One region of the Aliiglaciecola sp. LCG003 genome, then DNA from elsewhere that is predicted to be linked to it. Evidence: predicted binding sites of a transcription regulator. Region 1 holds the regulator's gene; each other region holds the start of a gene.
What was found. The regulator FNR, encoded in region 1, switches genes on or off when oxygen is low (the NO sensors DNR and NnrR bind a similar motif). The targets are predictions, from matches to a motif close to TTGATCTAGATCAA.
Positions count from the first base shown of each region.

Region 2: a site for FNR is predicted at 5,665-5,678, ahead of QR722_RS06585 (MBL fold metallo-hydrolase RNA specificity domain-containing protein). Genes of this name have one in related genera too.
Region 3: a site for FNR is predicted at 4,974-4,987, ahead of QR722_RS09965 (universal stress protein). Genes of this name have one in related genera too.
Region 4: a site for FNR is predicted at 4,670-4,683, ahead of QR722_RS13310 (DUF3149 domain-containing protein). Genes of this name have one in related genera too.

Region 1 is NZ_CP128185.1:2,216,235-2,224,456, forward strand. Features, by position in the region: gene QR722_RS09465 (DUF2987 domain-containing protein) at 1-470, shown strand, start outside; gene QR722_RS09470 (patatin-like phospholipase family protein) at 494-1,591, opposite strand; gene ttcA (tRNA 2-thiocytidine(32) synthetase TtcA) at 1,600-2,508, opposite strand; gene uspE (universal stress protein UspE) at 2,607-3,539, opposite strand; gene fnr (fumarate/nitrate reduction transcriptional regulator Fnr) at 3,684-4,412, opposite strand; gene QR722_RS09490 (sulfite exporter TauE/SafE family protein) at 4,442-5,107, opposite strand; gene ccoS (cbb3-type cytochrome oxidase assembly protein CcoS) at 5,108-5,323, opposite strand; gene QR722_RS09500 (heavy metal translocating P-type ATPase) at 5,341-7,728, opposite strand; gene QR722_RS09505 (FixH family protein) at 7,728-8,219, opposite strand.
Region 2 is NZ_CP128185.1:1,556,840-1,565,061, forward strand. Features, by position in the region: partial or broken gene QR722_RS06565 (RpiB/LacA/LacB family sugar-phosphate isomerase) at 1-122, opposite strand, end outside; gene QR722_RS06570 (hypothetical protein) at 448-1,077, opposite strand; gene QR722_RS06575 (TonB-dependent siderophore receptor) at 1,368-3,500, opposite strand; gene QR722_RS06580 (Na/Pi cotransporter family protein) at 3,974-5,611, shown strand; gene QR722_RS06585 (MBL fold metallo-hydrolase RNA specificity domain-containing protein) at 5,760-7,163, shown strand; gene QR722_RS06590 (zinc-binding dehydrogenase) at 7,255-8,222, opposite strand, start outside.
Region 3 is NZ_CP128185.1:2,320,755-2,328,976, forward strand. Features, by position in the region: gene QR722_RS09945 (FAD/NAD(P)-binding protein) at 1-788, opposite strand, end outside; gene QR722_RS09950 (4Fe-4S dicluster domain-containing protein) at 776-1,855, opposite strand; gene fdhF (formate dehydrogenase subunit alpha) at 1,852-3,954, opposite strand; gene QR722_RS09960 (formate/nitrite transporter family protein) at 4,040-4,858, opposite strand; gene QR722_RS09965 (universal stress protein) at 5,159-6,121, shown strand; gene atpD (F0F1 ATP synthase subunit beta) at 6,276-7,706, shown strand; gene QR722_RS09975 (F0F1 ATP synthase subunit epsilon) at 7,696-8,085, shown strand; gene QR722_RS09980 (AtpZ/AtpI family protein) at 8,087-8,222, shown strand, end outside.
Region 4 is NZ_CP128185.1:3,059,521-3,067,742, reverse strand. Features, by position in the region: gene QR722_RS13330 (M16 family metallopeptidase) at 1-1,174, shown strand, start outside; gene gshA (glutamate--cysteine ligase) at 1,383-2,975, shown strand; gene QR722_RS13320 (transglycosylase SLT domain-containing protein) at 3,077-3,721, shown strand; gene QR722_RS13315 (Rossmann-fold NAD(P)-binding domain-containing protein) at 3,762-4,541, opposite strand; gene QR722_RS13310 (DUF3149 domain-containing protein) at 4,759-4,881, shown strand; gene smrB (endonuclease SmrB) at 4,978-5,547, opposite strand; gene prmB (50S ribosomal protein L3 N(5)-glutamine methyltransferase) at 5,646-6,587, shown strand; gene aroC (chorismate synthase) at 6,608-7,705, shown strand; gene QR722_RS13290 (MFS transporter) at 7,728-8,222, shown strand, end outside.

The DNA of each region.
Region 1 (8,222 bases):
GCTCGGGCTTGTGCCATATTAAACAAGTAAAAATTGTCACCCAAAAAGTAACCCTTCCCGTAGAGATAACCGCTGAGCAACGGTTTTTACTGCCAACCGAAAAAGCATTAAAACAAGCTAAAGCTATGGTTGTTCTCACACTTACAGAAGCGAATAATAAATGCGATATGTCTGTTCAGTTGGAAACCAAAAATAAGTATCTGAAAACCCAATATAGCAATCAAGAATTAGTCGATTTACTAAATCAATACGACCAATTTTTTGATGATATGGGTGGTTTTTTATCGTTCATGATGCCAGATGTGGATGGCTTGAATTTTCATATTGAGAACTTAGCAGTACAGCCCATGGCACAGGGTGTAGTTAGCGATAATGGCCATATCTTTCTCTCAAAAAGCTGGATAGAGCAGGGCAAGGACTTAACCTTATCTTCTGCTCCACATCGCATCACTGCGATTACGAAGCAGTAGTGCTACTTAGGCACCAAAGGTAGTTACACCATGCGGAGTTGGTATTTGATCTGTTCGGCAACGCGCATAACACTCTGACGACCTTCTTCGATTAACTCTTCTGCTCGATGGAATTCCATTATGCCGAAATCTCGCAACTGAGGCTCTATTAAAATGTCAGGTGGGTCGCCAGCTAATCGTGAGCGTGTTACACGGGCCTGCAAGATATCCAATGAGCTAGACATAACACCCAGCATGCTTGGACTAGAGTCCATCGATTTTAACTTCACCGGATGAGACTTGGCCTCCGCAGCCATTGGCTGTACTTCAGGGATTTCCATATTAGCCGTATTGATACCTGCGACCTCTGAGGCATCACTATGTGTGGGTGATTGAGTCACGTCTTCAGCTGTAGCTGTTAAGTCATCTAAATCTTGAATTGCGCCCAATTCGGCATTGGCTTCGGTAGATTCATCTTCTTTTTTAAATTTACCGCCAAAAATGCGCTGCATAAAAGACTGTCCTTTTTCAAAGAAGTCATTTGTACGTTGCTGATTGTGTTCATGTTCTTTCTGAAATGATAGCTGTAATTCAGGTCTAAAGTCTGCACTTAAATTTACCGCGAAAACGAAATCGGCGCCTAAATGCCGACAAATATTGACGGGTACCGGATTAACAACTGCGCCATCAACCAACCATCTGCCTTGATAAGAAACTGGTGGGAATAATGCTGGAATGGCACAGGAAGCACGCACCGCTTGCCCGATTGGGCCATCTAAAAATGACACCTCTTTACCACTATATAAATCTGTCGCAACCACACCAAAAGGTTTAATTAGCTGGTCAAAATTTTCCGCACAAAAGTTATCTTCCAAGGCTTTAAAAACTTTATTCCCGCTGGCTAAAGCCCCTTTACGAATGCCAATACCCATTAAACCAAATACTTGCCATTCGGTTAGAGAGCTTGCCCATTCAGCTAAAGGCTCAAGTTTACCACTAGCATAGGCTGCACCTACATAGGCGCCAATAGAACAACCGGCTACTACGTCTATCTTAATGCCCATTTCTTCTAGTGCCTGAATAATACCGATGTGGGCCCATCCTCTGGCTGCACCGCTACCTAAAGCCAAACCTATTTTCATTTATTTTATTACCCTTGACTTAAATTGATGATGTTGACTACTTCCGACTGCTCATTGGCTGGTTGGAAATCCACTTCATCAAAACCAATGTCGCCACCTTGATAGGGCGTTCCCTGTGTTTGTAAATTAGTAAAGTCAAATAAAGTGGAGTCAGCAAGATGAGACGGAACCACATTTTGCATCGCCTTAAACATGCTCTCAATTCGGCCGGGAAAGCGCTTGTTCCAGTCCTGCAGCATTTGCTTAATCACTTTTCGCTGCAAGTTCTCTTGAGAGCCACACAGATTACAAGGAATAATGGGAAACTCGACAATATCAGAATACTTTGTAATATCGCTTTCAGAACAATATGCAAGAGGGCGAATGACCATTTGCTGACCATCATCACTAACCAGTTTAGGTGGCATAGATTTTAGTCTACCGCCGTAGAACATATTCAAAAATAGGGTTTCAAGCATGTCGTCCCTATGGTGACCTAAAGCAATTTTAGTGGCCCCTAAGCGTGTGGCCGTTTTGTATAAAATACCTCTGCGAAGACGAGAACATAACGAACAAGTTGTTTTGCCCTCAGGCACTTTGTCCATCACTATCGAATAGGTATCTTCTGTAACGATTTCATAGCTTACGTCAATCTTATCTAAATAATTGGGTAGCACATGAGCGGGAAAGCCTGGCTGTTTTTGATCAAGATTAACCGCAATCAAATCAAAGTTGATTGGGGCATGACGTTTTAAAAACATCAAGATATCCAACATGGTGTAACTGTCTTTGCCTCCTGACAGGCAAACCATAATTTTGTCGCCATCTTCGATCATATTAAAATCGGCAATAGTTTTACCAACATTGCGACGTAGGCGTTTTTGCAATTTGTTAAAACTGTATTTCTTATTTTCAGGTAATGTGTCTAATTTGCTCATGAATTTCCTACAACTTGGCGGCGCTTGCGGCGATGGATTATAGCGAAAACCCAGAAAATAGAAACGCCACTTAGCCAGAAAATCAATTAAACTAGGGGTTAGCGCTTAATCGGGCAGTCAAATTCGTCAGGTTTCAACGCGAGTATGTCACAGTTCAGGGAATCCACGACATGTTCAGCGGTATTACCCATCAATGCAGCGGTGATACCAGTACGTCCAATTGAGCCCATAATTAAAAGTTCTGCGTCGATCTCTTCTGCAATTTGCGGAATAACATGCTCAGGTAAGCCCTCTCGAACATAGATACGAGCAGGGGATATTTTATACTGGGCACCATGTTCATGCATAGCATCGATATGATGCTGCTTAACCGCCTCGGTATACCCAACCGGATCGAACTCGGGGATTTCAATGGCGATATTCACCGGTGTACCCGCGTAGGAATTTACCAAGTTGGCGTTGCCATTTAACAGTTGAGCAAAAACCTGACAAGATTGGCTAACCTTGTGGTTCAAATTTTTGTGTTCTTCATCTTCAGTATTGATATCTATAGCGGCCAAAACATTACCATTATCCGGCCAATCATGATCTTTGACTAGCAACACCGGAACAGGTGATTTTCGCAACAAGTGCCAGTCAGTTGGAGTAAAAATAACAGACTTTAAGCTATCGTGTTGCTGCGTCCCTTTAACGATTAAATCGTAACTATTATCAATGACTTCATACAGAATACTTTCGAAAGGGCGGTTATGCCAAACAACTTTAATATCGACAGATTGACTACATCCAGTAACCAAGGGTTCTACGATATCTGCTAGCCAATCGGTTTTTTCATCTACGATAGCTTGGCGCATAGTTTCACGCTCATCAATCGATAACATAGTGGTCATTTCATATGAGAAGTCGTAGATACATAGCAATGCGGTAATACTGGCGCCGGTTTTTTGAGCAATATTCATGGCGCGCAGTAATGATTTTTGCTGTGTGACAGAAGGATCCATTACCGCAAGTATTTTATTAAAAGCTGACATAATATCTCCCTGTAGTATTGACGGAATCTAACTTGCGAACGACTCAAAATGAGAAGCTATTTCTAGCAAAATATAAACGCACCTAGCTTTATTAATACTAAACTAATTGCAGGAATTAGCGAATATCACCCGCATTTTACGTATCTAATTTGCACTAACTGTTTGATCACCCAACTTTTGCTGCAGTAAAGCCACATCTATAACTTGAATTAATTTACCATCAACTTTAATCACATGTTCTTTTTGGAAGCGTGTCAGTAAGCGGCTGACTGTTTCCACCGTTAAACCTAGGTGATTGCCAATCTCGTTGCGGGTCATGGTGAGATTAAACTCGCTTGACGAAAAACCTCGACTGGCGAATCTTTGCGATATGTTAACCAAAAAATGGGCCATGCGCTCTTCAGCGGTTCGCTTATTTAATAGCATCATCATATTGTGGTCTTGGTTAATTTCAGTGCTCATGATTTTCAACATTTCCCGTCTTAAACTGGGAAGTTGCTCACTCATAGTATCCAGCTTATCGTAGGGCAATTCACAGATCATGGATGTCTCCATAGCCTGCGTATAACTTTGATACTTTTCGGAATATATTCCATCAAAACCAACAATATCACCAGGGAAATGAAAGCCAGTGATCTGCTGTTCTCCATCTCGTGAGGTAATATAGGATTTAAAAGAACCGCTACGAATAGCAAATAAAGAGGTGAATTTTTGCCCCGGAATGGTTAATTGGTCACTTTTTTGTAGAGGTCGTTTACGTTCGATTATATCATCCAGACGTTGCATCTCTGTTTCATTGAGGGAAACAGGAATACATAAATGGTTGAAGCTACAATTTTGACAGCGAATACCGAAATCAGTTTGACCAGTCATAGTTATCCATACTTTTTAGCTCTAGTTTTTCACCAATTATGGATGGCGCGGTGGCATAAAAGCAAGCCGAATATGAAAAGCAGCATTGCTATACAGTGTCGGACCCATCTTTTTGCTAACCATATTTTAATACTATTTGCACTGGCTCCCATAGCCAACATAACAGGTAACGTGCCTAGGCCAAAACAAAACATAGTTAAAGCACCGGATATCGCGCTGCCGCTGGAGACACTCCAAGTTAGCGTTGAGTATACCAGTCCACAAGGTAACCATCCCCAAATCATGCCATACGGCAGGGCATACAGGGGGGATTTAAAAGGGATGAAACGTTTTGATAAGGGGCTAATTCGACGCCATACAATAGCCCCAGCTTTCTCCAAGTAAGCTAATGCATTTGACCATCTACCAATGTATAACGCTAACATTAACATCAATATGCCGCCAATTAGGGACAGCGCTTGTGGGTTGATATAAGCATTGGTTGTCACCAGCACCCCGAAATACCCAGCAAGAGCACCCGCGAACGTGTATGAGCTTATCCGCCCAAGATTATAAGCAAGTAAATAAGGCAAACGAGGCTGCTTAGCAGGGAGCATAAACGTAAAGGAAGTAACAATACCACCACACATTCCTGCACAATGGACGCTACCCGCTAAGCCTATTAATAGTGCAGAAAACCAGGTGAAATCCGTCATTTATAGCGGCTCTTTAGGGGCAGATGGGGATTTTTCATTCTCCTCCCCAGCTTCAATTGGCTTAGCGTGGGACTTAATGTCGTCGTCGAACAAAATATTGTAGCCTTGACGTTCAAGATCTTCGAATTGATTGGACTTTACCGCCCAAAAGAATACGGCAATTGCGATCAGTACTAACAAAATGGCAATCGGGATTAACACATATATGATACTCATATTGGACTACCTTAGCGTTACGAACGCATTAAACGTACCGAGTTAACCACTACTATAATCGAGCTTAAGGACATGCCAATTACAGCCATCCAGGGACTTAAGTACCCCAATACCGCTAAGGGCGTAATGAATAAATTATAGCCGATCGCCCAGCTCATATTTTGTTTAACTTTGCGTCTAGCTTTGCTGCCCATATCAAAAATAGTGGTAACTGCACTAAGCCTATTATTCAGCAGTATAATATCTGCCGAGCGCTTGGACATATCAGCTGCACTGCCCACTGCAACTGATACATCAGCCCTGGCTAAAACCGGTGCATCATTAATTCCATCACCTACCATCATAACCATTTTATGCCGGCTTTGTAGCGTTTCAATGAAAGCAAGCTTCTGTGATGGTGTCTGATTAGCCATAATCTTTTTGATGCCAATTTGCTGAGCAACTTGTTGGGCATTACGGTGATTATCCCCGCTTAGCATATATACATCATGATTAGATAAAGACGCGATCAGTTCAGACGCTTCAGGTCTAACCTGATCACGCATTTCAAAGGCGGCAAGTAATTTATTATCCATTTGTAAAAAAATTGAAAAAGACGGGTCGACAGCTTCCAATACTGCAGATTGGTGAAGAAATTCTCGCTTGCCGATCTTCACTTCATGCTGTTGGTATACACCTTTCAAACCGTATCCTGATACAGATTCAACGTCCTCTACTTTAAGCCCTGTCGGGCGCGTAAACGCACTGGCAAGGGGGTGTTCAGAGTAGGCTTCTAGTCCTGCCGCTAAATTTAACACCATTTGTTTGTCGACGTTGCTAAATAGCTCAATGTTAACAATAGAAAAATAGCCCTGGGTGAGGGTGCCGGTTTTATCAAACACAATGCAATCTATTTCAGGGATCTGATCAAGCACGTCGGCTCGTTTTAATAATATTCCAGATTCATTCAATTTGGCCAGCGCACTCGTTAAAGCCGTCGGTGTGGCTAAACTTAAGGCACAAGGACAAGTTGCTACCAGTATGGCAATTGCAATCCAAAAGGCTCGCTCGGGTTGATAAGCAAGCCAAGCGAGATAACTAATCACAGTGATTACCAGCACCGCCAGTATAAAATAGCGGGAGGCCACATCAGCAAATATCGCCGCTTTTGGCTTAGCAGCTAAAGCTGACTCTTGAAGGCGTAAAATACGGTTGACTAGGGCGTACTTGAGTTCGCAGCCCACATCAATAGTTAAGGTACCATTTAGATTAAGAGTTCCACCATAAACGGCGTCTCCTGTTTGCTTACTGACCTGTTCGGCTTCACCGGTGAGCATTGATTCATCCACTTTGCCGTTACCGGCTGAGATGGTGCCATCAATGGGAATAGTTTCACCTGGCTTGACCAACACTTTTTGACCTATTTCAAGGTGCTTAGCTAAGCAGGATTGTGGAATGCCATCGTCGATAACCATGGCGGTAAGAGGAATGTACTTGAACATATTGGCTGATATTTGACTGGCCTTATAGCGGGTTCGATGTTCGATATAGCGGCTTATCAGCAGAAGAAAAATAAACATACACACAGACTCGAAATAAATTTCACCTGTTTGTGTGTAAGTTGCCCAGACACTGGCTAAAAAAGTACCTATAATTGCCAATGACACAGAAAAGTCCATATTCAACGATTTCATGCGCAGCGCATTGAAGGCACTTTTATAAAACTCAAAGCCTGAATAAAGCACCACTGGGGTGGTCAACACCAAACTAACCCAGTGAAAATACTGTTTGGTTTGCTGATCAATTGAACCGAAAATCCCAAAATACAATCCAATAGCAAGCATCATCACTTGCATGCTCATCAATCCCGCTAAGCCAATTCGTTTTAAAAACTGGCGGTGTTCTTTTTGGTAGGATGCTTCGTGCTCATCAGGGTGAAAGGGAAGGGCGTGATAACCTACTTTTTCCAATTTAAAAATGATATCACTTAGGGATAACATTTTGTCGTTCCAGTTTACGATTGCTCGTCTTGCAGAAACGTTGACGGCAACCCGGTTCACACCACTTAGTTTTAAAAGTTGTTTTTCAATCAACCATCCACAAGCTGCACAGCTAATACCCTCTATGGTCAGTTGAATTTGTTTGTCATCAGCATCCGCAGTAACAAACTCTTGTTGAATATCGGGATGATCGTATGCTTTTAAGGTGTCTAACGTTTGATCTAGTAACTCATCGCCCTTATCAGCAAATTCAGTTCTGAATCGATAATAATCTTCCAAGCCATTGCTGATGATAGATTCTGCAACGGCTTTACAACCGGGACAGCAAAGTGATCTGGATTGATTTAAAATAGTTGCCTGAAAAATTTGGCCAGGCACAATTGGCAAGCCGCAGTGGTAGCATTGTTCAGGTTGAGGAGATTCCATTAGGGATTAAAATCGAAACTTTGCGCCCGCGGTAAGAAAACATCTTGTAAGACTTTCCATTCGCCATCTAATGGCAATAAAGTCACTTTCCATTTTCCGCTAATTTCGTTATCAAGTGTTGCTCGATATATACCTTGAGCATCGCTAGTTAATAACACAGTAAAATCGTTCTGCTCTAAAGTAGCATGATGAAAAGCCAATTGCAGTGCTTCTCCACTACTAGGTTTTCCACTCACAAATCGAAGTTGTACACTGACGCCATTGATACCTAGTTGAGTACGGATATTTAATTTTTGCGCCTGTTTAATTTTCGACAATTGCATATTAATACCACGACCTTCTTTGTAATAGTCATCTATCACTAAACTGTCTTCGGTAGTTAACGCTAGGTTAAGCATAGTAATACTTAAGATCATCGAGAGCAGGGGAATCGTAATCAAAAACCACGGCCAGAATTGTTTATACCAAGGTGATTTATCTGTTCGATTCATTTT
Region 2 (8,222 bases), 660 kb from region 1:
TCATCACTCATACCTACATTAAATACATGGTGACCGAGTCCACCGGCAACCTCGTTTAATTCAGCCAGAACAGTGGCGTTCTTTGATGCTTGGCTAAATTCGTTCATAAGCGCGATTTTCATTGCTGTTGATCCTTACTTTTTACATTTTATCAGATGGTTAGGTTATTCAACCCTTCATACTGGCAGCTATCAACAAAAATAAACTGACCTAGGATTGGAGTTGACTCTGCGTATTAGTCCTGTGTAACTAAAGAGATTGCAGATGAAGTGACAACTTAACAGTAAGGTAAATTTTGACATCTTTGCCCTTTGAGCGGTATAGATTTAACCGTTAATGTTTAAGTTTGAATATTTTTACAGAAAAACCGCTGTTAATTGCTCAATAGCTATCCTTTTTAAGCAAGTGCGCCAGCGTGAAAGTCGATTTGTAGGCATGTGTTTAACTTCACTTTCGACTGCTGTTTTCTGAGTATTGTTCGATCAATTTTTGACTATGCCCTTGTGAGCCAAAGGTCACGCCCTTGCTAGATAAAAAAATACTATTGGGTTCAGTAACCACCTTTCGAGCATCTTGCAGAAAGTTGATGAGGGTATCCTCTGGCATGTCTTCCGATTGAAAGCTAGCAGCTTGCTGTTTAGCCGCGGCCCATTCCATAAATTGAGATAATTTTGACGTTTGTTCTAACAGACTTGTCAGACGCTGATCTTTGGCTAAGTAGCCTTGAAGCTCTGGCTGGCTTTGGGTATCTACCTGCAAGCCATCCTCTGCTATTGTGATTCTAATAGGTTGCTGTAGGTCAAACCGGCTCTGCAAGCTTGATACTTGTTGTTCGAGTCGCTGCAAATTAAATTGTAAGTAATGTTCGACGGTATTTACGTCGAGATCAATTTGACCTTTTTCAATACGTTTTAATGTGTCATCAAATTCATTTCGTTGCAGGCCGGTTTCAAACGCAGATAAACCACTGCTTATATTTTTTGACTGGTTTTTACCTATGGTTTCCAGAGTTGATGCTGATTTATCAGAATCGTAAATATAATCAAATAGACTGGTCTGGGAAGGATTGATTTGCATAACTATTAGACTGTGGGTGAAGGTAGCTTACGTTAGATACAGCAATAAACAGGCCAGTTAGCTTGATTGTCAGCAAATACAATGGGTGCAATAGACAGGGCTAGCAGAAGCTAATATGTGAGAGTATCAACGGAGCCAAAAGTGGCAATTTACTGCCTCTAGGATGCTTAAATAATAAGTAACAGCGGCATTTTTGTAGCAAAGGCAGTGATAGCGGTAATTATGGGGGGCTTTTTTGACTGGAAATACCGTGGCGCAGAGTTAACTCTGCGCCACGGTATTAGGGGGGGTTACATCTTAATCGTTAAGCTGGCGCTATAATTAGCTGGAGCACCATAGTAACCTTGAGCCCAGTATAGGCTGGTAAGGTATTTTTCATCCATCACGTTGTTAGCATTAATCGTTAATGAAACATGCTTATTATACTCGTACCTTGCCATCAAACTGACCACGCTATAAGCGTCTTGCGTGGTAACAATAGTTTGTCCTGCCTTAGTAAAGCCTTCGGCCACGACCCCTTGAACACGGGAGATGTCGTTCTGCCAACGCATATTCACACCAAGGCTAAGTCCCTCGACTTGAGCAACTTTATAACTCGCGCCTAACTTTAACATTTGGCTAGGGGTATAATTCGCAACCAATTCATTGCCGTCGATAGTGAAATCAGTGTAGCCCATACTAACCTGTAAGCCTGGATACAGTTGGCCAGCAATGTCGATTTCAAAGCCATCACTGCTGATGCCTTGGGCACCCATATAACGTTGGTCATCAATAGGGCGGTCTAATGTAGCCGGGTCGAGCACGGCCAAATTTTTCTGAAGTACATCAAAGTATGCAAAGCTAGCAATAAGTTTGCCGTCGAATAGTTCGCCTTTAACGCCAACTTCCTGGCTTTCTCCGGTAACAGGCGCTAGAAAGTTATTGTTAATATCCCGCTCCGTTTGAGAAACAAAAGTTTCGGTGTAACTTGCATAGGCTGACAAATTAGGCAGAACCTTGTAAACCAAGCCAACATAGGGAATGAACTGAGATTCATCGGCATATTCGTCGATGCCATATGAAATCCCTTCGACATCCCAATAATTATAACGGCCTCCTGTGATAAGGTGGAGCTCATCAGCCAAATTAAAGCGTGCTGTGAAATAAACAGCTTTTTGGGTTTCGGTAACATCGCTCCCGGTTTTACCATCAGCAAAGTTCATTTGCGCCGTTTTACCGTCCCATTCGTCTAAATCTGGTATGCTAGGAAAACCATTTGCATAGTCATACAAAGAGATATCTTGGTAACTCATTTTCGCGTAATTAGCCCCAAATACTAGTTGGTGATCACGTTCGAATAGCTCGAAATCACCGTTAACATAAATGTCGAACAAATCATGTTTATCATCAAGATCATATTCACTGGCATAGCCAGTCAAACCTAGGCCAGTTTCTTTGTTAGGGGTACCGAAAACATAAAATAGTTCGGTGTCTTCATCGGTGGTTTTATGGGTGTAGGTAGCTTTTAGGCGCCAGTCGCTAGTGAAATAATGACTAATCTCAGCCACTGTATTGTTATTTATAATGTGCCAATTAGACCAATCAGCTGAGGTATTCGTTGAAGCATCAAACTGGGTCGCACTGCCATCAGTATAAAAAAGCGGGAGCGCACCCCAACTGTTACCCGTTGAAGTCGTATTTAAAAAGGTATGACTGAGTGAAAAGGTTGTGTCGTCAGATAATTTGGCTTCAATAAAGCCGTATACAACATTTTTGTCGGTTTGGTAACGATCCAAGTAAGAGTCCTTGAATTCTTTGACTGCCACAAACCGGCCGCTTACCTTATCTGTTATCGGTGTAGAAAGATCAATCTCGATTCGTGAGTTGTTCCAAGAACCTCTAGTGCCATTTATGAGTAATTGAGTGTCAGCGGTGGGGCGCTTGCGGATGAAGTTTATGGTGGCTGAAGGATTACCTACGCCGGTCATTAACCCATTTGCACCGCGGATAACTTCGACTCGATCATAGATAGCGGTGTCTTCATTAGCATGATTATTACCGTTGGTTAGAGGCAATCCAATCCCATCCACTTGAAAGTTGGTAATATCAAACCCACGAGCCGTGTAATAAGTACGATCCGTTTCTATGCGCTCAACATTCACACCCGTTGCACTCTCTAGTGCTTCATTTATCCCCGTGAGTTGGAAATCTTGCATCTGGGCACTTGTGATCACTGAAACTGATTGGGGAATATCAGCAATAGATAGATCCAGATGGGATGCACCACTTGCATCATGAGCTGCATAGCCTTTGATATAAGAGCCTTGAACTTCTACAACCTCGATCTCTGCCTCATTACTTTTGGATTGTGCTATGGCAGGGTTAGCTGAATTTAATCCAAGTAAAACAGAGAAGCAGAGGAAGCCTAATTTATGTTGATTCATGTATCGTTATGCCTTCATTGTGGATCTAAGGGTGAGTATTAAATTATTTGTTAGCGCTATTTTAACCAAAATATATGATAACGCAAACGATAATTATTATCATTTGCATGTAGTTATTGGCTGCACGAAATATGTGCTGCTGGCTGATTGTTATCAAGGTAAATATTCAACATTAAGATGTAGATAAATCTCGAATTTTGTGACTCTTGAGGGCAATGAAAAAGCGGGAAGCTTTGATTCTCAGCAGCCTAACTAAAGGCGGGATCTAGCCTATGTGCGAAATCCTCAGTAACCTAAGGTTGCCTGATTCTGTAGCAACACACCCTTAGGTATATTTGATAAAAATTGATTTAAATCATACTGATAATTTATTTAAGGACTAAACTAGGCAAATAGGTGCAGGAACTTATCTACTACTAAGACTGCACATTTTTGATTGAATTGGATCTGTTATTTGTCTGGGGGTTAATACTGTGGAAATACTGCAAGTCGTCATGGCAGGTTTGACCGCAATCATTCTGTTTGTCTTTGGATTGGAAAATTTCTCTAAAGAAATTGAGCGTATTTCCGGTGAACATTTCCGTAAGTCTTTAAGTGCAGCGACAAAAATACCTATTATGAGTGTCATAATAGGTGCGTTGGTAACAATGGTTATCCAGTCGAGTTCAGCCACATCTGTCATCACTATTAGCTTAGTTAACGCAGGGGTTCTGTCGTTTAAAAACAGTGTCGGAATTATTTTCGGCAGTAATATCGGTACCACAATCACCGCCCAGTTAGTGGCGTTTAAATTAACTAATTTCGCGCCGTTTTTGATTTTGCTGGGATTCGTCGTGACCATATTGCGCAATAGGGTGTCGATTTTTGGTAAAGCCATTTTCTATTTTGGATTCGTATTTTTTAGTTTGAATTTGATTTCAACTACCCTACAGCCGTTACAACAAAATGAAGCCTTAATTTCAATTTTAACCCAACCGCAAAATCCGCTCTATGCAATCGCCTTTGGGTGTATTTTTACCGCTATAGTCCAGTCAAGCTCGGTGACGACTGGTCTTGCGATTATATTCACTCAACAAGGATTAATTGGCCTTGAAAATGCTGTTCCGTTAATTTTAGGGGCAAACATAGGTACCACCGCCACCGCCTTTATTGCGGTGTTTAGTATGGATATTGCTGCCAAAAAAGCGGCTCTGAGTCATTTTTTATTCAATGTTGGTGGCGTATTATTATTTTTACCAGCCCTTTATTTATATGGTGATAGGCTATCTGAATTTACTGAATCACCTGCCATCGCGTTGGCTAATATTCATTTAGTCTTCAATATAGTGGCCAGTTTAGTTTTTACCATTTTCATTGGCCCTTTTACCCGATTTGTCGATTACTTACTCGGTGAAGGGAAAATGGATTTCGAACGGCTGGAACTGCCAATATTAGAGGACGAAGATAATTTTATATCAGTCAAGGAAAAGCTTGAGGATGGCTCAGATCGTTTATTCTATTTTCTGCAAGAAAACTACAATGCAGTGACCCTCAGTGTCGAAACTAATTTTCAGGGCATATATGATGCAGCCGATAAACGCATCCAATATATCGATTTTTTGAAAAAGGAATATTTGCACTTTTTTGCCAAGGCAGTTTCACTGATAAAAGAAAAAGATGAGTCAAAAGCACTAATAAAAATCATTAATCAATTTGATTATCTGTTCCAAATTCACGATTCAATTAAAGATCTCTTTGAATCTAAGCGGGTGATGAAGGAGCAATATATCGAGTTGAAGAGTGATTTACTCATGCTCACTCGCGGACTCTCGATGCAAACAATAGAGTACTTTAACGAAATCACTACTGCCAAACTCAGTCGCGAGCGAAATCACATTAAAGCCCACGCAAAAGAGCTTCAGCATGAAATTGATTCTGCCAATCGTTCTTTGTTACTTCTGATGATTGACCCCTCCAGAGCAGATGCTGGTGCGTTGACAAATTTCATAACTTATTCACAGCGGCTTAAGGACAAGTTGACCAACTACTCCTACTTGTATTTAGATATGCACGCTGAGCAACATGTGACCGATGAGGATGATGATAAGCTTGCTCCACAGCCTGCAGTTTAGGACGCAAAAACGGCATTTATTGCAGTCTAGGAGGTCATAAAGAAAGGGAAAGTTTGATCTAAAACAAGATGTTATTTGCAGGTTCGCCTATTCTCTATTTAGCTAAGATAAACACAGTGGGTGTTTATTAATATGGAAGGTAGTTTATATGGCGATTGTCTATTTCTGGGGAGCGGCCCAGGAAGTTACGGGTTCATGTCATCTGGTTGAGTCTGCCGAATTTGGCAAGGTGTTGTTGGATTGTGGCATGCATCAAGGCGGAAATTCGATGGACCGCATTGGAGATGCAGACTTTGAATTTAGCCCCACCTCACTAGATGCGGTCATTCTTTCCCACGCACATTTAGACCACAGTGGTATGCTGCCTAGACTGGTGCATGATGGCTACAGCGGGCCAATTTACTGTAGTTTAGAAACCGCAGATCTATTAGAGGTGATGTTGAAGGATTCAGTAGGCATCTACATGAGTGATTTAGAACGGGAAAATCGCCGTCGTGCTCGCAAAGATAAGCCGCCACTTGAACCTGAGTATACTGAACAAGATGTTCTGCAGACATTGCAGCAATGTGTGGCCTATCCCTATAAAAAGCCGTTCAATTTAACCGACAAATCATCAGTATGCTTTCATGACGCGGGCCATATTTTGGGTTCAGCTATTGTTGAATTGACGTTTGAAGAGCGCGGAGAGAACAAGAAGTTGGTTTTCTCCGGAGACTTGGGCAACAAAAGTGCGGTACTGATGAAAGAGCCAAGTATCCTCACTAAAGCTGATGTAGTGCTAATGGAAGGCACATACGGTGATCGCAATCATAAATCTCTAGATGATACGGTATCTCAACTAAAAACAATCTTACAAGAAACTGAAGCCCGAGGCGGCAATATCATGATCCCAGCGTTTGCGGTTGGGCGAACCCAAGAAATTTTGTTCTACTTGGGCTGTTTGCACCAAGAAGGTTTATTAAAAAATTGGCAAATCATTTTGGATAGCCCTATGGCGATAGAGGTGACCCGAGTTTATGATAAATGGTTTAGTGCTCTGGATAAGAACGAAATCGCGCAAGCTAGTCCTAACGCTCACTCGATTTTAAAGGACTTTATTCCACGGTTATTTTTGTCTGTCACACCGCAAGATTCGATGTCGGTGAATAAGATAAGTAAAGGCGCTCTGATTATAGCTGGCAGTGGTATGTGTACCGGTGGACGGATCCGTCATCATTTCAAACAACGGATTTGGGATGCCCGCAATGCCATCATATTCTGTGGGTTTCAGGCCAAGGGCACCTTGGGGCGCTTATTAGTTGATGGATTACATCATCTCAAGTTATTTGGTGAAGATTATGTGGTTAAGGCACAAATAGAGACATTGGGTGGTTTTTCTGCCCACGCCGGACAAGCAGAACTCATTGAATGGATCAGCAATTTTGAAAACTCCCCAAAGGTCGTATTGGTGCATGGTGAGGCAAAAGCGCTTGAGACATTGGCTCAAAAGTTATGGGAAGATAAACAAATCCGAGCCACTATTCCTGCCAAAGGTGAGAGTTTGGTATTTTAACTAAATGACTCGTTGAAGAATGCAAGGAGATTCAATCTCTAGGGAAGCACTGCCTAATACCTCAGGCAGTGCTGCAATTGGCTTTAATCGCTTATTTTTTAGTTGGGTTAATTAGATATTTTTCGCCGGTTTTCTTTGCATTGTATTGCATCATCAGCGCTGGGGTAATGGCTTGTTCGAAGCTAAGCTCGTCAGTAAATTCGCTGGCAAAAGTGGTTTTAATCTCATCAGCCACTTTTTTATGTAATTGGCCTACGCGCTCTGGGCTTAATTTTGCTAAGAAACGCATTAGCAACCAACCGCCTACGGACCAGGTCATCCCAAATGCACGGTTTAATACCGTAGGTGAGAAGTCTAATCCGCCATAAATGTAAACCTGCTTGTTAGTTAGTGAACCATAGGTATTAAACCCTTTCGCATCTTTACTGCCGACTTGTTCCATAGCCGTGAGAATATCGCTCGCCAACTCACCACCGCCTATAGCATCAAAGGCTAAGGTGGCACCGGTTTCTTCAATGGCTTTATACAAGTCAGCTTTATAAGTGTCACTCGATGAATCTATCACATACTTAGCACCCAACTTTTTAAGCATATCAACTTGCTGTTGTTTTCGGACGATATTCACAAGGGGGACATTTTCAGCGATACAAATTTTATTCAACATAGTACCCAAACTTGAAGCAGCAGCCGTGTGGACTAGGGCTGTGTGGCCTTCTAAACGCATGGTTTCCACCATTCCTAAAGCGGTCAATGGGTTTACAAATGATGAGGCGGCATCTTTAGCAACTGTTCCTTCATTATGCACAATACAAGCTTGCAAAGGCACGCAGCAGTACTGTGCGTATGTGGCGCCGGATAAAACACCCACGGTTTTTCCAATTAGCGCCTGCGCAGCCGCACTTTCTCCTGCTGCTACAACGGTTCCAGCACCTTCATTGCCAATAGGCAGTGTCTGATCTAAGCGCGATTTAATCCTAGGCAGCATACTTGGGTGGACTGGTGCCGTGGTGGTTTGAGCTTCGCTATCGTGCTTTGCTTCACGCAGATCAGCAGGACCAA
Region 3 (8,222 bases), 100 kb from region 1:
AAGAGTGTATCAAAACGATAAGTTGGGCCTTGTTTACAGGCATAACTATCAGCTAAATAGCAATGTCCACATAAGCCTACTCCACAGCGCATTCGACGCTCAATGGAGAGCCATATGTTTTCACTGGGAATACCAATATCCATACAAATTTTAGCAGTAGACTTCATCATCGCCTCGGGACCACAAGTTAACACTGTGCTTGGGTGTCGCTGATTCTCGCGAAGAACGTGCTTGATATGCTGAGTAGTTCTGCCGGTATGGTCTTTGTCGCCTTCAATACTTAATGTCTCAAACAAGATTATGTTTTTATTCCATACTGCCCGCTCCCTACTGAGTACTTGAGAGGAAAGATCGTGAGAGCCATAGATCAAAGTAACCTGAGCCCCTCTTCCTTGTTTAATTAGATAATCAATGGTTGAAGCAAGAGGGGCTAGACCACATCCACCAGCAACGATTAGAACGTCCCCTTGCGCCAGTTTTTCAACCGGCCAACCGGTCCCGCAGGGGCCGGTATAACCCAAGGTATCACCTTGCTTGATACTAAATAATGCAGCGGTTAATTTACCGACTTTTCTAACCAATGCACAAAAACGACCAGACTCATCGGGTAAAGAGGTATAGGTGAAGGGTGCCAAACCATACCCCGGTACCGAAAGCATAAAAAATTGACCGATTTGTACCAGATTTTTATGTTTAAAATTAATCGGCTCAAAGGTGAAGTGGCGAGCATCAGTGCCATCTTCATAAATATCCACTACTTGAATGGCTTGAGGGGTTAATTGCAACATGCTTGATCTATCCTTTTCATTACAGAGTGGACGCCGATGACACCGGGACAGGTTGACTCACAGCGTCCACAGCCGACACAACCGTAGCGTCCAAATTCCGGCAAATACTCATCGGAAAATTTATGAAACCAGAAGCGTTCAACACGTTTCGCTGCTGCATGGCTGGGATTATGGCCACTGGCCTCTTTTTGGAAGCCTTCATACAAGCAGGAATCCCAATTTCGATAAGTTGTAAACTCATTTTGCAAGGTCGACGGATTGGTCGAATTAATTTCATAAGTGCTATAGCATGAGCAAGTAGGACAAAGATTGCTGCAGCCTGAGCAACCTAAACATTGCACACTCATCTGTTCCCACAAAGCAATCGGAATGGTTTTATCGTTGATATATTCAATACTATTTCTAATATAACTGAAGTTATCAAATTTCAATCTAACCTTTTCAAGCAGCTCACTCCTATCATGGATTTTGCTCTGCCCAGCGGAGGGAAGTTGCATTGCGGCAATACTCTTCAATCCCTTCTGGCTCTCTGCGACTAGCAACCAAATTGGTTGATTGGTAACAAGATCGACTTCAAGTTGGCTGAGAATAATATCAGCCTGACCTGGGTTTACATGTGGCCCTGCATTTACCACGGTACAAAACCCATTTTCACAAGGTCCGTCGCAATCAATGCCCACTAACAAGGTCTGCTCCCTTCTAGTTTGGTAATGAGGATCATTCTGAAAAAACTTATCTTGATAAGCGATCGCAGTCAGATCGCAGGCCTGCACACCAAATAACACTTGGGGTTCTACTTTGGGGATGATGCTTTGGAAGGTTTCTCCATCAAATTTATACAAGGGCTCTTTTTCCGCAAACAACATTCCCTTTGGAGACCCTTGAGGCAGATTGTGAGGGCCATATAAAGGATGGCCAGAGTGGTTATCACGACAACTCCATATACTTTCACCATCAGCGTCTTGCTGAATCTGAAAAACAGTATGGTCATTGGCAAGGTGTGAAACTAATTGCTCAATCGAATTGAGATAAAACATAGGTTTTGTTGTATTTAACTGACTTATCATTGGACGGCTCCCACGACTACATCATCAAGGGTATAGGCCTTAGGGATATCCCCAATGGGCAAGGCTGTTACTCGTACCGCGCAGGCTTTCAACTCAGGCATCTCAGTCACCTCATCCATGGCATCATTGGTCAATAAGTTAGAAGGCGCTTCCTTAAAATGGTAAGGCATACTGAGCAATCCTGGCACTACTTGCTCACTTATCACCAAACGAGTTTCTAAATATCCTCGTCGCGATTCTACTGCAACGGCTTGGTGATTGGTGAGCCCCATGTCTTGGGCATCTTGTGGGTGCATATACAATAATCCATCTGGCGTTTCGCGCTCAAGCAACGGCGATTTTCGTGTCATTGATCCGCAACCATAATGATAATGTAAACGCATGGTTGTAAACCAAAATGGGTAGTCGGTATCAGGAGTTTCATTGGTTGCTACATGATCAACGGGGATTAACTTCCCCTTTCCAATGGGGAAAGTATCAGCATGTAAACAACGAGTCCCTAAAGGAGACTGAATATTACATGGCCACTGCAAACCATTGTGTTGTCGAAGTAAGGGGTAGCTCATGCCGGAAAATGAATCTGTTAACTGGGCCATTTCATCGAATATTTGTTGACTATCTTGCCAGTTCATTGTGTTTGACTGCCCCATTTCAGTAGCCAACAAAGATAAAATCTGCCAATCCGCCTTAGCATCGCCAGGAGGATCTATCGCTTGATTAATAAGTTGCACCCTACGTTCGCAATTAGTGAAAGTCCCCTGCTTTTCCGCGAAACTCGCTGCGGGTAACACAATGTCGGCCATTTTCGCAGTTTCTGTCATGGTGAGCTCAATCACCACTACCAACTCCATGTCCCTTATACCTTGCGCAACATTATTTCTATCGGGATCGGTAACAACGGGATCTTCACCAAAAATAAATAAGCCTTTGAATTTACCTTGTCGAGCTTGCCGACTCATCCCTAAAGATGTCAAACCAGCTTGATTCGCTACTGGCGTACCCCAGGCATGTGAAAACTTGTCAATCACCTTAGGGTCAGTGCTACTTTGGTAATCTGGATAGACGTTGGGTAGGCAGCCCATATCACAGGCACCTTGCACATTGTTCTGGCCACGAAGTGGATTGATGCCAGTACCTTCACGACCAATTTGCCCACAACTCAACACCAAGTTTGATACGGCGATAACATTATTGGTACCACTTACAAATTGCGTGATCCCCATACCATAGGCTAGAAATGCCGCATTTGCCTGACTATAAAGTTTCGCCGCTTGGATTAATTTTTCTCCGCTAACCCCAGTTAATTTAGTGACTTTGTCTAGTGTATATTCGGCTACATGGGCTTTGAGCTCGGTATAATCTTCACAACGGCGAGTTAAAAAATCGTCATTTTGCCAATTGTGTTCAAAGATAATATTGAGCAATCCATTGAGCAAGGCGATATTGCTGCCAATATTGAGTTGTAGGTGCAGATCCGCTAGCAATGACAATCGAGTTCGGCGCGGATCGATAACAATTAACTTGGCTCCTGCCAGTTTAGCCTGAATAATTTGACCGCCGATAATGGCGTGATTTTCGGTAGGATCAGCACCTATCACCAAAATAACATCAGCCTTGGCGACGTCATCTACACTGTTAGTCATAGCGCCAGAACCCAACGTTTTTTTCAAACCGGCAACAGAGGGACTGTGACAAATTCTTGCACAATGATCGATGTTATTGGTTTTGAGCACTGCGCGTGCAAATTTTTGCGCGGCATAGTTATCTTCATTAGTGGCTCTAGCACTGCTGATCACACCCACGCTTTGTGGTCCGTAATCGGTTATAAAGCCGCGCATTTGCGTAGCAATTTTTGTCAGCGCGGTTTGCCAGGATACAGATACAAACTCGCCGTCTACTTTCATTAGTGGTTGTGTCAGTCTATTGTAACGACTGATACCAAAGGCCGTATTCCAGCCTTTCGCACACAATTTTCCTTGGCTGACCGGGTGATGCCTTAGCGGTTGTACAGTAATAATACTGTTGTCTTGTTTGACCAGTCCAATACCGCAGCCTACTCCACAAAAAGGACATATACTATTCACCTGGGTTTGTCTCATATCGAACCTATGGGTTGCTTGTCATCTCTTTATTAAACGGGAATTCCTCAATATTTAATTGATATGTATCAAACTAGATTAATATTTAGGGCTTATTGTCGGCGTAAATAACATGGTAAACGAGGCCAACGAAAACAGCACCACCGACTAAGTTTCCGCTGATAACAAACAACAGGTTTGTCAAAAAGTCCGTTAAGGTAATCACACTTGTGGATTGTTCAATGAGCGAGAATTGTTCTACCAACATGGCCATTGGATAAAAATACATGTTGGCAATACTGTGTTCAAAACCTGCTGCTACAAAGCCAGTAATTGGAAACAAAATGGCCATGACCTTGTCCACCACTGTTCGACCAGCAAGTGCCATCCAAACCGCCATACAGACCAAAATATTACAAAGAATACCTCTACAAATAGCGGCCACGGGTGTGAGGCTAGTTTTATACTCAGCTATCTGCACGTACTCTAAACCAATGCGACCGCCATTCATCTCAGTATGACCAGAAAGAAACACTAAAACTGCCAAGCCTACAGCGCCAATTAAATTAGCAACACATACCAGACTCCAATTTCGTAATAAGTCATAGAGCGTTATCTTTGAGTCAGCCCAGGCCATCACTATCAAATTATTGCCGGTAAACAGTTCCGCTCCCGCAATGATGACCAATACTAATCCTAGACAAAAGACTAAGCCCCCGAGTAATTGTGAAACCGCGTAGTGCAGCGTAGGGTCCGATTTAACCAGTACAAAAAGCATAGCGCCAAGGCCAATAAATACCCCAGCTAAGATACCTAGCATAATTAGCGGGAGTATTTTCATTTTGGCTTTTTTCACGCCAATCTGATCCACTTTGACCACAATTTGAGTTGCTGAAAAGGCGTCAAAACCGTACATATCACTCATAAAACGCACCTTATTTAGAGAAGTTAAAATTACTTTCTGCGGCAACTTATTTAGATTCTAGTTTTGTTAACAAGCACTAATTATTTTCAGCATACCCTTGGTTGTGAACACTTTTTTGATCTGAATCAAAATAGAAGTTTATTAGCCAGATATGCTGGTTAACATGAAAATCAATCCAGCTACAAAGGCGGCTTCGCAGCCAAGCATGTTACCTACTGTCATGCAGCGTTCGGCAGCATGGTGAATAAAGTTATGGATGATAAAGATTAACCCCACAAAGCTATGATTGGAGAGTATGTTGTGAATGAGGTAGACAAAATTTTAGTTGTCATCGACCCTGACAAGAAGGACCAACCCGCTCTTTCCAGAGCCTTACAATTTGGCAACGGCCAGCCTCTGAGCATAGTATTGGTCGCTTGTTTGTACTATCCATCTATTGAATCAACTTATATTTTGGATCCGCAAAATATGGATCAGGTCAGAGATTCAATGATCAATTTTCATCGCAATAAATTATTAACCTTGGTACATAAACATCAGCATCACAATATCCATATCGAAATTGAAGTTACTTGGAAAGACTCAGTGCACATCGGCATTTTGCAAATGGTTGAGAAGCACCAACCTGATCTGGTCATCAAAGGCAGTCACAAGCAGTCTCAATTGACCCAGTGGCTTTTCAACTCCATTGACCGACAACTGCTTAGAGCCACCCCTGTACCGTTATTATTCGTCAAACACAGCGACCTTCCGGAAAATGCCACTGTAGTCGCTGCGATTGATCCAAGTCATCGTCTTAACAAGGAAGGCGAACTTGACGAACGAATATTATCCTCTGCTTACGGTATTGCAAAGCAGCTCACATTGCCTTTACACGCCTATCATTGTTTTGATCCAGATTACTGGGAAATCCTATTTTCAGCTATTGATGAGGCGCAAATTTGGACAGATGTTTTCCCTGCCGCGGCGAACACCGAAAACAGTAAGGTGCTGGACGAACTGCGGGATCGACACCACCAGCAATTTCATGCCGAATGTGAAAAATGGGTTCCTCATTTTGACAATCAGCATATGTTGGATGGCTCAATCACCGAATCTTTACCTAAGCTATTGGCTGACAAGAATGCCGCTATGCTCGTCATAGGCACTGCATATCGTACCGGATTATTGGGTAGCACAGCCGATGAGTTATTAAATTTAGTTGAGTGTGATTTGCTGGTCATCAAACCCGCCGGATTCAAATCACCGTTTTCGCTGGAATGATGTTTAAAGTAACTAAAACCATAGGGGTAAAAAATAATCAGGTTGATTTTTTACCGCCACCACAGTGTTGAGTGCAGGCCGGGGAACGGGAGATTTCCGTGTCACACCAATTTGAAGTGGTCCACCTCACTAACATTGATTTCAAGGGCTGAATATGCAATATGACAGTAGTGGATTATCAACCGGCCAAGTACTTACCGTGCGTGGTAGTGTGGTTGATGTAAAGTTCACTTCGGCCCTACCTAAAATAGGAACACTGCTGTACACCAGCGACAAAGCCATAGTGTTAGAAGTACAGTCGCAATTAAGTGCTGAAAAAGTCAGAACCATTGCTTTGACACCAACACAAGGCCTAGCCCGTGGTCAGGCCATAGATAATGCGGATACTAGCCTGCGTGCGCCGGTGGGGCCGAGTATTTTATCGCGCATGTTTGATGTATTTGGTAACCCTATAGATGGCAAACCTGCGCCAACGGATATTCAATGGCGGTCAGTCTATAGCGCTCCTCCTTCACTTATCTCCCAGGCGACCAGTTCAGAAATTTTTGTCACGGGGATCAAAATCGTGGATGTACTTTGTCCATTAGAACGAGGGGGCAAAGCAGGTTTGCTGGGCGGCGCTGGGGTCGGTAAAACGGTATTGCTAACCGAAATGATCCATAACATGCTGGGCCACCATCAAGGGGTCAGTATATTCTGCGGTATTGGTGAGCGATGCAGAGAAGGGGAAGAGTTATATCGGGAAATGCAACAAGCCAAGGTGTTGGATAACATGGTAATGCTATTTGGTCAGATGAATGAGCCTCCTGGCAACCGATTTAGAATTGCCAATTGTGCGTTAACCATGGCCGAATATTTCCGAGACGATGAGCACCGCGATGTATTGCTATTGATCGATAATATATTTAGGTTTATCCAGGCCGGTGCTGAGGTATCAGGGCTATTAGGCCAAATGCCATCACGAATGGGATACCAACCTACTTTAAGTACCGAGTTAGCCAGCATAGAAGAGCGAATTGCCAATACCAAGACAGGCGCAATCACCTCAATTCAAGCAGTTTATGTTCCGGCTGATGATTTTACCGACCCTGCCGCAGTTCACACATTTTCTCATTTATCCGCGTCTTTGGTGTTATCTCGCAAGCGCGCCAGTGAAGGGCTATATCCAGCCATAGATCCCCTGCAGTCTTCTTCGAAAATGACGACTACAGGGATAGTCGGTGAACGACACTTTCATATTGCCAAAGACGTGAAACGGGTACTGGCAGAATATGAGGAACTTAAAGATATTATTTCAATGCTTGGCTTAGAACAGCTTTCAAGCCAAGACCAATCCGTTGTTATGCGAGCACGACGGCTAGAACGGTTTTTCACCCAGCCATTTTTTACCACTGAACAGTTCACCAGTAAAACCGGAAGGCTGGTGAGTCTGGAAGACGCCTTGGACGGTTGCGAGCGAATTTTGAACGGAGAGTTTAACCAAGTGCCTGAAAGTGCTTTATATATGATCGGCAAAGTAGATGAAGCCATCCACAAAGATCAAGCGCTTAAAACTAAACCATTGGAGCCCTCCCTTGGAGCTTAAAGTGTTATTGCCCGGCAAGGTCTTTTGTCAACAACACAATGTGACTCGTGCGGTGGTCGAAACAATTCAAGGCTCCTTTGGGATCTTGCCCCATCGTCGAGATTGCGCGGCAGCTTTAGAGCCAGGGATCCTCACCTATCAGGTAGCAGGTAAAACCGAAAGCTATATCGCCATTGATCAAGGGGTGGTGGTGAAAACCGGCAATAGTATTTCAATTTCTGTTCGACGGGCAGTAAAGGGTGATGACTTGCGTGTCCTACAAAGCACCCTTAAGGCAGAATTTCTCAGTCTAAGCGCTAAAGATCGCGAAATCAGATTTGCTTTGGAAAAACTGGAAAGTCGCTTTGTGCAGCGTTTAACCGAAATTTCGGCGCAGTAAAATGCAGAATTCTAATCAACAGCAGGTAAAGGGAAAAGAGCATACAGATGAAAAAAAATTGATCGCGAAAGTGTCACGTAAAGCCAGTTTGAAACTCAAAGCCAAGCGACATGCAGACTCAAATGTCTGGTTTGGCT
Region 4 (8,222 bases), 840 kb from region 1:
AGGTTTAGCCTCTTTTACTGCCAGCATGATGAATGAGACTACTAGTGCTATGTCGAACGAAGTAATGGCTAATCAGTTGGCCTTGCTGGGGAGCCGAATTTCATTTAGTGCTAATGGACGATTCACTCAGATTCAGGTCAATAGTCTGACCCAAAATCTGACTAAAACCTTAGCATTATTAAAAGTGAAATTATTTTCACCCGCATTTAAGCTAGAGGATTTTCAACGAATTAAGCAAAACTTAGCTCAACAATTACAGCAACAATTGAAAAATCCGAGTATATCTGCGGCTAAAGCTACAGATTTACTAATGTATGGAGCAGAAAATCGTATTAGCCTGCCGGATTCTGGCACCCTCACCACCTTGCAAAATATTCAATTGGACGATGTTAAAGAGTTTTACCGTCGCTATTATTCGCCAGCGAAAGCAAATTTGGTGGTAGTGGGTGATATTGATGAGCAAAAGATTGCTAAGCGGATCCCGTTTCTGACCGAATGGCAAAACGGCGATTATGACATTCCCCAATACAGTGCTTTTCCCGAGTATGAGCACAGTAGTATTTATCTGATTGATAAACCTGACGCCGCGCAGACCGTGGTACAGATTTTAAAAAGAGGGCTACCTTATGACGCTACTGGGACGCACTTTAAAAGTAAGCTAATGAACTTCCCCTTGGGGGGCATGTTTAATAGTCGGATAAATTTGAACCTGCGCGAGGACAAGGGGTATACCTATGGCGCGTCAAGTCGCTTTGTTGGTGGTAAGACCCTAGGTCGATTCCAAGCGGGAGCGGATTTAAAAAAAGAAAACAGCGCCGATGGGATTCGTGAAATATTGCAAGAAATTGCCACCTTTAAACAACAGGGTATGACAATTGACGAGTTACAATTAATGAAGAGTGCTTATACTCAGGCTGAGGCGTTAAGTTACGAAACCCCCTTTAATAAAGCGACTTTCTTAAATCACCTGCTAACCTATGATTTAGCAAAGGAATATCGTGACGTTCAGTATGATATTATTGATAAAATCAGCCTTGAGGAATTAAATGACCTTGCGAATGAATTGCTTGATATCAATGAGTTACAAATTGTAGTAGTGGGAGATGCTGCTGCAATTCGGGCCCAGCTAGCAACCTTAGGGTTGCCAATAGTTGATATGCAAACGCCTCAATAGAGGCGTCGAAACGTATTTACTTTAAGGTAGCAACAGACTAGTAATCTCGGAAGATTTCACTTAGTTTGTCGGTCTCATAAAAATTACGCAAAGGTGCGCAGTAGCATTCACTACGGTGTTGGCAGGGGGTAAATCCAAGTCTATCTGTGGTTGAAAATATTGAAATGCTCCCCACCTTATGATTTTGGCTTTACTCTAGGAATAAATTTTGACGTCAAACACATCGTCTTTTGCCAAAAGACTGGCCGTTTTTAAACGACCTCAGGTTTTGAAAACCTTACCTCAAATTAAACATGGCGTTGAACGTGAAACTCTCAGAATTAACCCCAAGGGTACTCTGTCACAAACACCCCATCCCACAAAATTAGGGGCCGCACTTACCCATGATTATATCACTACCGACTTTTCTGAATCTCTGCTGGAATTCATAACACCACCGGAAAGTGATATCAAGGTGACACTAAATCAACTGGGTGATGTACATAAATTTGTGATGGAAAATATTGGAAATGAGCGTTTGTGGCCGATGAGCATGCCATGCTTTATTGACGGTGAAGAGGATATTCCTATCGCACAATACGGCAGCTCAAACGCAGGCAAAATGAAAACCTTGTATCGAGTCGGCCTGAAAAACCGTTACGGAAGCATGATGCAGGCGATTGCTGGCGTACATTTTAACTTTTCATTTGGCGATGGGTTCTGGCAAGTGTGGTTGCAAGAAATGGAACAGCAAAATGCCGATAAAGACTCCATATCGGCAGCTTATTTTGCGATGATAAGAAATTACCGGCGCTTTTGTTGGCTTATTCCGTTTTTGTTTGGCTCTTCTCCGGCGATTTGTGGCTCGTTTATTCGTGGCAAGAAAACCAATTTACCTTTCAAATTATTGGGTAAAGGTACTCATTACTTACCCTATGCTACCTCATTACGGATGAGTGATTTAGGCTATACCAATTCGGAACAATCTGGTTTGGCTATTTGTTACAACCATGTAGACAGCTATATTAATTCTCTACGTAAAGCCATTAATACGCCATCGGAAAAGTATCAAAAATTTGCCGAAAAGAGCAACGGAGCGTACCGTCAGTTAAATGCTAATGTGCTGCAGATTGAAAATGAATTATATTCACCAATTCGCCCTAAACAGCCCACTCAACCTTTGGAAAAGCCCACAGATGCGTTAGCTAAACGTGGGGTGAGTTACATTGAAGTGCGGGCGCTTGATGTGAATCCATTTAGTCCTGTAGGCATTACTGAAGAGCAGTTTTATTTTCTCGATGTGTTTTTGGCCTACTGTCTGGTGGCACCGAGTGAAATGATGGATGAAAATCAATATGCCGAAACTGAGCGCAACTTAAAAGCGGTGGTGGTAAATGGACGAGACCCCGAGCTAAGGCTACATAATCATAATGAAGCCGTGTCGCTACCTCAGTGGTCAGAACAGCTGTTTGATGAGATGCGTGAAGTGGCCGCCTGCTTGGATCAAGCAAATAACTGTCAATATTATTCTGCAGCACTGGAACAGCAATGGCAGAAGATATGCGATCCTTCACTTACCCCTTCGGCCAAGATTCTTGATATTCTGTTGCAGAAAAACTTTGATAATGGCGCATTGGGGGTAGAGTTGGCAGAGCAGTATCGCAGCCAGTTATTAACCTCCGACTATGCACTGATTAGTCAAGATATGTTTAACCAACAAGCCATTGACTCTCTTGCAGAGCAGCATCGAAGAGAACAACTTGATGATGTTTCATTTGATCAATTTTTGGCAGAATATTTTAGCTCTTCTGTGACCAATTAATTTCCTAGACAGCAAAAAAAATGCCTGACGATATCGTCAGGCATTAAACTACTACCAGGGAAAACACACAATAACTAGAACACACCTTATATGAGTCACTACTGATGGGAAAGTTCACAAAAATCCGAAAAATCTTTAAAACAATTTTCACATCGTTTTTGCTCGCCTTGTTGTTAGGCAGTTGTGCCACTACTCCGCCCAAAAATATTAGTAATATTTGTGAAATTTTTAGACAAAAGTCAGATTGGTATGATGCGGCTTCTGAAATGCATGAAAAATGGGGAGTGCCTATTCATGTTCCTATGGCAATGATGTACCAGGAAAGCTCTTTTAGAGCCGATGCATTACCACCACGAGACTATGTGTTTTTTGGTTTAATTCCCTGGGGCCGGATCAGCAGTGCCTATGGTTACTCTCAAGCGAAGACACCCACTTGGTCGGACTATATCCGTGAAACGGATAACTCAGGGGCGGATAGGGATGACTTCGATGATGCAATTGATTTTATGGGCTGGTTTATCGCTAAAACCTATAAAGTGAATGGCATATCTAAATGGGATGCCTATGCCCAATATCTCAATTATCATGAAGGCTGGGGCGGGTTTCGACGCAAATCTTATAATAAAAAAGCTTGGCTAGTACGGGTAGCTAAAAAAGTTAATGCTCGTTCTCTTCGCTATGCAGGGCAGCTAAAATCCTGCCAAGCAGAATTAGAGCGAAGTTGGTTTTGGAAGTTGTTTGACTAGTCTGCTGCACCTACCAACTAGTGGGTTTTATAAGACATAATCAGTCGTCATGATATGCCGCAACACTAACAGATTTTAAGCCTAAATCTAAAGTGGTGAATAACCTAGAGGTTAATTTGGCACTTTTGGAGTCATTTGCTCGTTGCGAAATCATGTCATCTAAATTGACGTCTGACGGTTGATGTTTGCTGGTGACCTGTAAAGGCAAAAAGCATAAACCAAAATCCTTGCCACAACGCTTACCTGACCACTGTTCGATAATAGAATTGACCTGTTGCTCGCTCTCAGGCGAATGCAGATGGCAATGCAAAAGGATCAAATGATAGTCAGGCTTGGTGGCTAAGCTTGCGCCTAGTTGTTGAAATATGGCTTGTAAGGTTTTAGATAAACCTTGATTGTCGATGTCAGAGATTTGCCCCACACAGACTAAGCTTATTTGAGTCTGCAAAATAGCGTTATGCATATCAGCTGTCGCGACCAATTTGCGTTGTAGGCGAGCTTTTATAACGGCATCTTCCAATTCTTGGTCTTGGATTGGCGAATGATTTTGGTTGATACCATTTACTTTTCGCATGTCCATATCTACGGCTATTACGCGATGGCCATTATTGGCAAATGACACCGACAACAAGGTACCAATTAACCCTAGGCCCACGACACTGATGTCTTCAAAACGAGGTTTGGGGCTTGTATAAGCATTGGAGCGGGTAAATTGATGATGAACATAGGATCGGATGTTAGTCTGTTGATTTTGCATTTTTCCTTCCACTTGCACTTTTCCAGCATGAGTAACCTGTACTGGGTAAATATCAAAATCCATTCCAACATTTAAATTTATTATAAATCAATCGCTTGGAGTGTTAGCTTATGAAATTTTGGGGGATTATGACGCTTTTAGCAGACAGTAAAGGGGTATAAAACAGATTTTTAGCAGTTAAGTGAGTTCAATTGATCTAGATCAGCTTGCCGATTGACAGGATTGTTTAAACTGCAAAGGTAGCAACAACAATCATATTAAATCAAACGAGGACAAGACTATGTTAGAACTACTTTTTAAAGATCCTGTGGTTTGGGGCTCTCTTCTAGGCTTGGCAGTCGTCATTGGTATATGCGTCTATTACATGTATCTATTTATCTACAATACCAATCATGATCTCTAACTAGCTGCTGACCTAGTTTGGGTAACCAATTGATATCAAGTATAAAGTGTAACTCTTTTGGCATTGACGCTGTGAATGCTGACAGCTTATGAATGGCTACTGGCTAGAAATCGGCAACTCAATCAAGACTAACAAAGCGCCGTTACCACCCCATTCCAATGGTGCTTGGTGAAATCCCTCAACTGCTGGGTGTTGGACTAACCAGTTAGGGACAGCTTTTTTAAGCACAAATGAGCCTAATCCGTGTACAATACACACACAATGTAGGTGTTGCTTTTGTGCGGCTACAATCAAGGCTGCTATTTCTAATTTTGCATTCTCTCGATTAAGACCATGTAAATCCAAAATCAAATCAGGCGGGTATTCTCCCCGTCTTAAACGTTTTATCTGAAAACTATCAATCCCTGGCCTTACATACTTAAGTGGGCCGGTGTCTGAAAAATGTGCTTCAAAGCCATCTGAAAAATGAAATGACGCAGCAGCTTGTTTCATTTGCCGATTGGATTGCACCTTTTTCTGCTCAGAAAGTGAATTTCGCTTGCTGGTAGGTCGCGGAGGCGTTATTTTGTCCTGCTTAATAGGCGCGACATCCTTGAAGGCACCTCTGAAAAGAGTCATGTCATCTATTTCTGGCGCATCTGTATCCTGAGCTGAGCTTTTTTTCATATTTGGTTATGATTTATAAATAATCGAACGGGCAATTAAAGTCTAAGCATAGCAAAATACCGGTGAGCGAAAAACACCTTAACTATGACTTTATAATTATGACAACCATAGAATCTATTGATTTAGACACCACGGCGTCTGAACTTGTAACACTATTAGACATCATCAGATGGTCTATGAGTCAGTTTAATCAAGCTGATTTATTTTATGGCCATGGCACTGATACACCTTGGAGCGAAGCGCTAAGTCTGTCCATGCAAGCGTTGCATTTGCCGCAAAACATGTCAGACATCGATGTACAACTCTTGTTGCACGCACGTTTGACCAGTATAGAAAAGCGTCAGATATTGGACTTGGTTTATCGTCGTGTCACTGAACGGGTACCTAGTGCATATTTGACTCAGCAAGCGTGGTTTTGTGGTTTACCCTTTTATGTGGATGAAAGGGTTCTGGTGCCTCGTTCGCCGTTTGCAGAATTGATCAATGATGGTTTTTCTACTTGGTTGTCCAATGAGCCCAAGCAAATTTTAGATTTGTGCACAGGTAGTGGGTGTATCGCAATTGCCTTAGCCTATCAATTCGAAGAGGCTATTGTGGATGCCGTCGATATCAGTTCTGATGCACTCGCTGTTGCCGATATCAATATCCAAGAACATGGTTTAGCCGATAGAGTGTTTCCGATCCAATCCGATTTGATGTCAGCTTTGAGCGGTCAAAAATATGATTTAATTGTCAGTAATCCGCCTTATGTTGATGCTGAAGATATGGCTGACTTACCGGATGAGTTCCAGCATGAACCTGAACTGGGTTTGGCCGCCGGAGAAGATGGTTTAGAACTGGTAGATACCATTTTGCATCAAGCACTTGAGTATCTAACCGATGATGGCTGGTTGTTTGTTGAAGTCGGCAATAGCCAGGTACATATGAATTATAAATATCCTGAATTACCCATGCAGTGGATTGAATTTAAGCAAGGTGGTCACGGAGTATTTGCCTTGAGTAAACCTCAATTAGAGGCTTATTGGGCTGAACGAAATTAACTTTAGGTAAGGTAACTTTTATGGCTGGTAATACGTTTGGCAAGCTTTTCACTGTAACCACTTTTGGCGAAAGCCACGGTATCGCTATTGGTGGAGTAGTCGATGGCTGTCCACCAAATTTGGAACTTTGTGAAGCGGATTTACAAGGTGACTTAGATCGTCGCAAACCGGGTACCTCCCGGTACACGACCGCCCGCCGTGAAGATGATGAAGTGCAAATTTTGTCTGGTGTGTTTGAAGGTAAAACGACAGGCACCAGCATAGGTCTGTTGATAAAAAACAAAGACCAACGTAGTAATGATTATTCTAAAATAAAAGATACCTTTAGACCTGGCCATGCAGATTATACCTATCAGCAAAAATATGGCTTGCGGGACTACCGCGGCGGGGGTCGCTCTTCGGCTCGAGAAACTGCGATCCGTGTTGCCGCCGGTGGGATCGCTAAAAAATATCTAAAACAACTCCACGGGATCGAAATCCATGGTTACCTATCCCAACTTGGTCCGATTAAAATAGACAAGGTTGACCATAGCCTAACCAATACCAATCCTTTCTTCTGTCCCGATGAATCAAAACTAGATGCACTTGACGAATACATGCGGGAATTAAAAAAACAAGGTGATTCGGTGGGCGCCAAAGTATCTGTGGTCGCGACCAATATGCCGGTGGGTTTAGGTGAGCCGATTTTTGACCGCTTAGATGCTGATTTAGCGCTGGCGATGATGGGGATCAATGCGGTGAAAGGAGTCGAGGTTGGCGATGGTTTCGCGGTAGTTGAGCAAAAAGGCAGCGAACATCGAGACGCAATTACCCCTGAAGGGTTTAGGACAAATCGATCCGGCGGTGTGCTCGGTGGTATTTCGACCGGTCAAGATTTAGTTGTGCATATGGCCCTCAAACCCACCTCTAGCATTAGCATCCCTGGAGACTCTGTGGATATCAATGGCCAGGCTACAGAAGTGGTCACTAAAGGCCGTCATGATCCCTGTGTAGGCATAAGAGCAGTACCTATTGCTGAAGCTATGATGGCGATCGTGCTTATGGATCATCTGTTGCGTCACCGTGGTCAAAACGCGGACGTTATTTCGCAGACGCCAATTATCCCAGGACAGGCATAAGCCCATCAAGGAGACTGAATTTTTGCCTAACAGCGTGTCTTCGCCCCTCAATTTATTTCTCATTGGCTTAACCTACCTGCTCTATTTTGGGCAGTTAGGGGTGCTGGTTCCTTATTTGGGTATCTTTCTCGATGGCAGGGGCTTCAGCTCCGAGCAAATCGGCGAATTATTTGCGTTGATAACAGTAGCGCGAATACTCGGGCCAAATCTTTGGGCATCTATGGCAGATAGGTCAGGCAAGGGCTTGGGGATCCTGCAGCTAGGGTGCTTTCTAACCTTCGCGACTTTTTGCTTGGTATTTTGGGTAGACGGATTCTGGGGGTTAACCCTGAGTTTCGCCTTAATGATGATGTTTTGGACAGCCGTCTTGCCACAGTTAGAAGTGCTGACCCTGAACGCAATTCATAGCGACGCCAATCGTTATAGTCGGATCAGACTGTGGGGCAGCATCGGATTCATCATTCTGACCATAGTGACCGGCAAAGCCATTGATCTGTTTTCCAGTGAAGCACCTATC